Linked DNA regions of Streptacidiphilus albus JL83. The protein of the gene in region 1 interacts with the protein of each later gene in a pairwise test. Links are inferred from orthologs where the notes say so. Each region holds a gene or a part of one and is shown in the gene's direction. Other genes may lie near its edges.

What was found.
Region 2: the proteins of ctaD (region 1) and BS75_RS20285 interact in binary tests that used the Escherichia coli proteins (3 or more experiments, as listed by UniProt). The link is inferred for Streptacidiphilus albus JL83 from one-to-one orthologs.

Annotation. Positions count from the first base shown.
Region 1 is NZ_JQML01000001.1:2,175,366-2,178,679, reverse strand. The notes cover bases 204-3,202. They hold ctaD (aa3-type cytochrome oxidase subunit I), read left to right. Parts: upstream 204-822; coding sequence 823-2,583; downstream 2,584-3,202. Other genes in these bases: BS75_RS09425 (L,D-transpeptidase), read left to right, coding at 3,178-3,202; BS75_RS09430 (cytochrome c oxidase subunit 4), read left to right, coding at 2,580-2,978; ctaC (aa3-type cytochrome oxidase subunit II), read left to right, coding at 204-826. Outside these bases: more of ctaC, read left to right, coding at 1-203; more of BS75_RS09425, read left to right, coding at 3,203-3,314. UniProt on the Escherichia coli protein: Cytochrome bo(3) ubiquinol oxidase is the terminal enzyme in the aerobic respiratory chain of E.coli that predominates when cells are grown at high aeration.
Region 2 is NZ_JQML01000001.1:4,671,172-4,674,323, reverse strand. Bases 281-3,117 are described here. They hold BS75_RS20285 (pyridoxal phosphate-dependent aminotransferase), read left to right. Parts: upstream 281-1,034; coding sequence 1,035-2,201; downstream 2,202-3,117. Other genes in these bases: BS75_RS20280 (WD40 repeat domain-containing protein), read left to right, coding at 2,517-3,117; BS75_RS20290 (mannosyltransferase family protein), read right to left, coding at 281-869. Also shown: more of BS75_RS20290, read right to left, coding at 1-280; more of BS75_RS20280, read left to right, coding at 3,118-3,152. UniProt on the Escherichia coli protein: Shows aminotransferase activity with methionine and histidine as substrates, and to a lesser extent also with phenylalanine.

The DNA of each region.
Region 1 (3,314 bases):
GAAGCTGCTTTCAGCGCTGACGCTGGGCCTCGTCCTTGCCACCGCCACCGGCTGCACATCCTCGCAACTGCCTCGGCTCGGCCTGCCCACTCCGCGCGACGAGCAGGGCAAGACGGTCCTCTTCATCTGGCAGGGCTCCTGGATCGCGGCGCTGGCCGTCGGTGCTCTCGTCTGGGGTCTGATCCTGTGGAGCGTGTACTTCCACCGGCGCAGCCGCAGCAAGGTCGAGGTCCCGCCGCAGTTCCGCTACAACATGCCCCTTGAGGCACTGTTCACAGTGGTTCCGCTGATCATGGTGTCGGTTTTCTTCTTCTACACCGCGCGGGACGAGGACTACCTCCTCAAGATCGACAAGCCTCAGCACGTCATCAACGTGGTGGGCTTCCAGTGGAGCTGGGCGTTCAACTACGAGCACTCGGTCAATCCGCAGGAGCAGTCCAGCACCGCCGGGGACAACGGTCCCGGCGCCTACGACATCGGCACCCCGGACGCGATTCCGACGCTGTGGCTGCCGCAGGGTCAGTCGGTCGAGTTCGAGCTGACCTCGCGTGACGTGATCCACGGCTTCTGGCCGGTCGACTTCCTCATGAAGATGGACGTCATCCCCGGTGTCGTGAACAAGTTCCAGGTGACGCCCACCCAGCTGGGCACCTTCAGTGGCAAGTGCACGGAGCTCTGCGGTGTCGACCACTCGCAGATGCTCTTCAACGTCAAGGTCGTCACCCCGGCGCAGTACGAAGCCCATATCGCCGCCCTGCGCGCGCTGGGCCAGAGCGGCGCGGTGCCCTCGGGCATCACGACCACGGGAGTGAACAACGCGAAATGACGATCCTCAACGAACCCCAGGGCCTCAGCGGTGGCACCGCTGTGGTGGGCCGGAAGCCTGCGCTCGAGCGCAAGTCCGGTACCCAGATCATCAAGTGGATGACCACCACTGACCACAAGACGATCGGCACCCTCTATCTGGTGACGTCGTTCGCGTTCTTCCTGGTCGGCGGTGTGCTGGCGCTCACCATGCGTGCGCAGCTGGCCCAGCCGAACGGTCAGGTGCTGACGAACGAGCAGTTCAACCAGGCGTTCACCATGCATGGCACGATCATGCTGCTGATGTTCGCCACCCCGCTCTTCGCCGGCTTCACCAACTGGATCATGCCGCTGCAGATCGGCGCGCCCGACGTGGCGTTCCCGCGGCTGAACATGTTCGCCTACTGGCTGTACCTGTTCGGCTCGCTGATCGCCGTCGGCGGCTTCCTCACCCCGCAGGGTGCGGCCGACTTCGGCTGGTTCGCCTACTCGCCGCTGTCGGACGCGGTCCGCTCGCCGGGTGTCGGCGCCGACATGTGGATCATGGGTCTGGCGCTCTCCGGCTTCGGCACCATCCTCGGCTCGGTGAACTTCATCACCACCATCCTCTGCATGCGTGCCCCCGGCATGACCATGTTCCGGATGCCGATCTTCGTCTGGAACGTCCTGCTGACGGCCGTTCTGGTGCTGCTCGCCTTCCCCGTGCTCGCGGCCGCGCTGCTGGCACTGGAAGCGGACAGAAAGTTCGGGGCGCACGTCTTCGACCCGGCCAACGGCGGCGCCATCCTCTGGCAGCACCTCTTCTGGTTCTTCGGTCACCCAGAGGTGTACATCATCGCCCTGCCGTTCTTCGGGATCATCTCCGAGGTCGTGCCGGTCTTCTCGCGGAAGCCGATGTTCGGCTACCAGAGCCTGATCGCGGCGACGATCGCCATCGCCGGTCTGTCCGTGACCGTGTGGGCCCACCACATGTACGTCACCGGCGCGGTGCTGCTGCCGTTCTTCTCCTTCATGACGTTCCTGATCGCGGTTCCGACCGGCGTCAAGTTCTTCAACTGGATCGGCACCATGTGGCGGGGCTCGCTGAGCTTCGAGACCCCGATGCTGTGGACCGTCGGCTTCCTGGTGACCTTCGTCTTCGGTGGTCTGACGGGCGTTCTGCTCGCCTCCCCGCCGATCGACTTCCACGTCTCGGACTCGTACTTCGTCGTGGCGCACTTCCACTACGTGGTGTTCGGCACCGTCGTCTTCGCGATGTTCGCCGGCTTCCACTTCTGGTGGCCGAAGATGACCGGCAAGATGCTCGACGAGCGCCTTGGCAAGATCACCTTCTGGACGCTGTTCATCGGCTTCCACACCACCTTCCTGGTGCAGCACTGGCTGGGCGCCGAGGGCATGCCGCGTCGCTACGCGACCTACCTGCCCTCCGACGGCTTCACCACGCTGAACACCATCTCGACCATCGGCTCCTTCCTGCTCGGCCTGTCGATCCTGCCGTTCCTCTACAACGTCTGGAAGACGGCGAAGTACGGCAAGAAGGTCGAGGTCGACGACCCGTGGGGCTACGGCCGTTCGCTGGAGTGGGCGACCTCCTGCCCGCCGCCGCGGCACAACTTCCTCACCCTCCCGCGCATCCGCTCCGAGTCCCCGGCGTTCGACCTGCACCACCCGGAGATCGCGGCGCAGGACTACCTGGAGAACCACGGCGAGGTGCCCGCGCACCTGATCGCCGCGCTCGAAGCCAAGTCCGCGATGGAAGAGGAGGCGGGTGACCGATGAGGGAACAGGGCAAGATCTTCGCTGGCTTCGCCGTCTTCGTCCTCGGCATCGCTATCTGGTACGGCATCTGGTCGAAGGACCCGACGGGTACCACCTGCCTGTTCCTGGCCTTCGGGCTGGGCTCGTTCATCGCCTTCTACCTGCTGTTCACCGCCAAGCGGGTGGACACCGGGGCCGGCGACAACCCGCAGGCCGAGGTCTCCGACGACGCCGGCGTGATGGGCTTCTTCAGCCCGCACAGCTGGCAGCCGCTCTCCCTGGGCATCGGCGGCGCGATGGCGTTCATGGGCGTCATCTTCGGCTGGTGGCTGCTGTACTTCTCGCTGCCGATCCTGTTCATCGGGATCTTCGGCTGGGTGTTCGAGTACTACCGGGGCGAGAACCAGACCCAGTGATCCACCGCTGAGTCGGTCGTTCCACCGCTGTACCGGCAGGGGCCGGACGTCGTGCACCACGGCGTCCGGCCCCTGCGGCGTTCACTCGCACGGGTGGCCTGCGAGTGGTGCTGTGTCCTATTTTTCATAGAATATGACAGTGTGTCGGCTGACGATGCGTCACCCGCAGCTCTGGAACATTCTGGAAGGGACCACGCCCATGAGGGCTCGTACTGTCGTAGCGGTCGCGGTCGTACTGGCACCGCTGGCCCTCTGCGGCTGCTCCGGCAGCAGGGCGGACCGGCTCTCCGCCGGGGACGTCGCCCGGATGGTGAACATCAGCCCGGCGGGGCGGCC
Region 2 (3,152 bases), 2.5 Mb from region 1 along the record:
CAGGCCGTGCTCCAGCCGGCGCTCTGGATCCGCGCCCAGCCGTCCAGCTGGCCCACCCGCAGACCGACCCACAGCAGGTAGACGGGCATCCCGACGCAGCCGAGCAGGCAGCCCACCAGCATCCGCGGGCGCAGCGACCGCTCCCGGCGCGCGGCCAGCAGCACGCCGACGACCAGTGCCGCCGCGACGGCGACCCCGGTCGACCGGGTCAGCCCGGCCAGGCAGGTGAGCACACCGGCCCAGACCCACGCCTCCTTCCGCACCGCCAGCAGCGCCGCCGCCGCGAGCAGCAGGAACAGGCTCTCGGTGTAGCCGATCCACAGCGACACGGCCATCGGCTGGCAGAACACCAGCGCCACCGCGAAGCCGGCCACCCGGGCCGAGTGCAGCCGGGCGACCAGGTGGTGGACGGCGACGGCCGCACCCGCCGCGCAGAGCCAGGCGACGACGACGGCGGAGGTGCCGAAGGCCAACCCGGTGAGCAGGTGGACGATCCGGATCAGCAGCGGGTAGAGCGGGAAGAACGCCAGGCTGTTGCCGGACAGCTGGCCGTTGGCTCCGTAGGTGTAGCCGTGCGGATAGCCGGACTCGGCGATCTGCACGTAGAAGCTCGCGTCCCAGACGTGGAACCGCCCGGCCAGGGTCTCGCCCGGGGTCTTCATCCAGTTCATCAGCAGGCAGCTCAGCAGCGCGGACGCGACCGCCACCGCGAGTGGCAGCGCCGCACCCCGCAGCGCGCGCAGCACGCTGCGCCCGGCGGACGGCCGTGACGGCGCCGATGCGTCCGCCGGGTCCGCGCCGGCCCTCGCAGCGCCCCTGGTTCGTCGCCCGGCCTGCTGCTGAGCGCTGTCGAGAAGGTCTTCGTCCACCCGGGCATTCTCCCGTACGTCCACCGGCCCGGGATCCGGCTTCGGCCGACCACGGTTCCTCGCACGTCCCGGGCGTCCGATCGGCCGCAGTGACCCGACCGGGCTTGTCGCGGTCGCGGGCCCGGCCCGAGGATGGCCAGCAGTCGCACACACGAGGAGCCGAAGATGACTGCAAGGCCGCTGCTGAACCGACGCCTCGACGGGCTGGGGACGACGATCTTCGCGGAGATGTCGGCGCTGGCCACCGCGACCGGCGCGATCAACCTGGGCCAGGGCTTCCCGGACACCGACGGCCCGGCCGAGATCGCCGAGGCGGCGGTCCGCGCGATCCGCGAGGGCAGGGGCAACCAGTACCCGCCCGGCCCCGGCATCCCCGAGCTGCGCGCGGCGATCGCCGAGCACCAGCAGCGGTTCTACGGCCTCGCCTACGACCCCGACGGCGAGGTGCTGGTCACCGCCGGAGCGACCGAGGCCATCGCCGCCGCGATGCTGGCGCTGCTGGAGCCCGGTGACGAGGTGATCGCCTTCGAGCCGTTCTACGACTCCTACGCGGCCTGCATCGCCATGGCCGGCGCCACCCGCGTCCCGCTCACCCTGCGCGCCCCGGACTTCCGCCCCGACCTCGACCTGCTGCGCTCGCTGGTCACCCCGCGCACCCGGCTGCTCCTGCTCAACTCCCCGCACAACCCGACCGGCATGGTGCTCTCCCCGGACGAGCTCAGCGCCATCGCCGAACTGGCCGTGGAGCACGACCTCCTGGTGGTCACCGACGAGGTCTACGAGCACCTGGTCTTCAGCGGCGCGCACCACCCCATCGCCGCCCTCCCCGGGATGCGCGAGCGCACCGTCTCCATCTCCTCCGCCGGCAAGACCTTCTCCTTCACCGGCTGGAAGGTCGGCTGGGTGACGGCTTCGCGGGAGTTGGTCGCCGCCGTCCGAACCGCCAAGCAGTACCTGACCTATGTCAGCGCCGGCCCGTTCCAGTACGCCGTCGCAGAGGCCCTGCGGCTCCCGGACGGCTACTTCACCACCCTGCGCACCGACCTGCTCCGCAAGCGCGACCTCCTGGCCGACGGCCTGCGCGCGGCGGGTTTCGAGGTCTACCAGCCCCAGGGCACCTACTTCATCACCACCGACATCACCCCCTTCGGCGAGAAGGACGCCTACGCCTTCTGCCGCGCGCTGCCCGAACGCTGCGGCGTGGTCGCCATCCCCAACTCCGTCTTCTACGACGACCCCGAAGCCGGCCGCACCCAGGTCCGCTTCACCTTCTGCAAGCAGGACCAGGTCCTCGCCGATGCGGCAGTCCAGCTTCAGCGCCTGGGAGGGTGACCTGCTCGGCCGCTGTCCGTTGTACGGGCTGATCTGTCCCGCGGCAGCAGAGTGACTGATTCCGGGGCGGTCACGGCGTGCCGCGACCCTGATAGCGGGTTCCCGGGCTGCGGCGGCGCGCCGTCGGGGCGGGTGCGCCGGTCGTGCCCCTGTGCGCCAACGGATCTGAGGATCAGTCAACAGCGGTATTGCTGACCGCATTTGGTGGCGGATATGTTCGAGGGGCTGCCCGGTTCCCTGGGGGTCGAGGAAGCGTGAGGGGGCGGGAGCGGTGGCGGGCGTCAGAGCGGTGCTCGCGCAGGTGGGGGGAGTGCCATGGGGAATCAGCGCGCGCGTGCGTTCGTGACGGCGGCGGTGCTGCTGGCGGGGATGTGGGGAGCCTCCGGCGCCGGCGCGGAGGCGGCCACCGGGCCGAGCGCCACGGCGGCCACCGCATCCGCCGCGCGTCCGAGCGAGGGGCAGATCATCTCCGGGACGGCCGACGACGGGTTCCCGGGGGTGTGCGCGCTGTCGGCGACCGACCCGGTCACCGGCAAGGTCGCCGAGTTCACCCCGACCGGCGCCGGCTGCGAGCCCTCGGCCTCGCCCGACGCCGGGCTGGTCTCGTACATCGGACCGGCGGTGCCGGACGCCGGGAGCGGGCCGATCACCACCCCGCTGGCGCTGCACGTGATGGACCGGGACGGCACCCACGGCCGGGTCGTCTACCGGCTGCCGAGCACCGCCTACTCCTTCGACCGGGCGATCTTCACGCCGGACGGTCGGCACCTGCTCTTCGACGTGGAGAACAGGAGCACCGACGGCAACCAGCTCTACCGGATCGGCATCGACGGCAAGGGGCTGACCCCGGTTGCTCCGGGCTTCCCGCAGTCGACCCTGGTCGCGCCGGAGGCGTACTCGCCGGACGGCCGGACCCTGGCCGCGGACGTCGGCGGGAACCTCTGGCTCAAG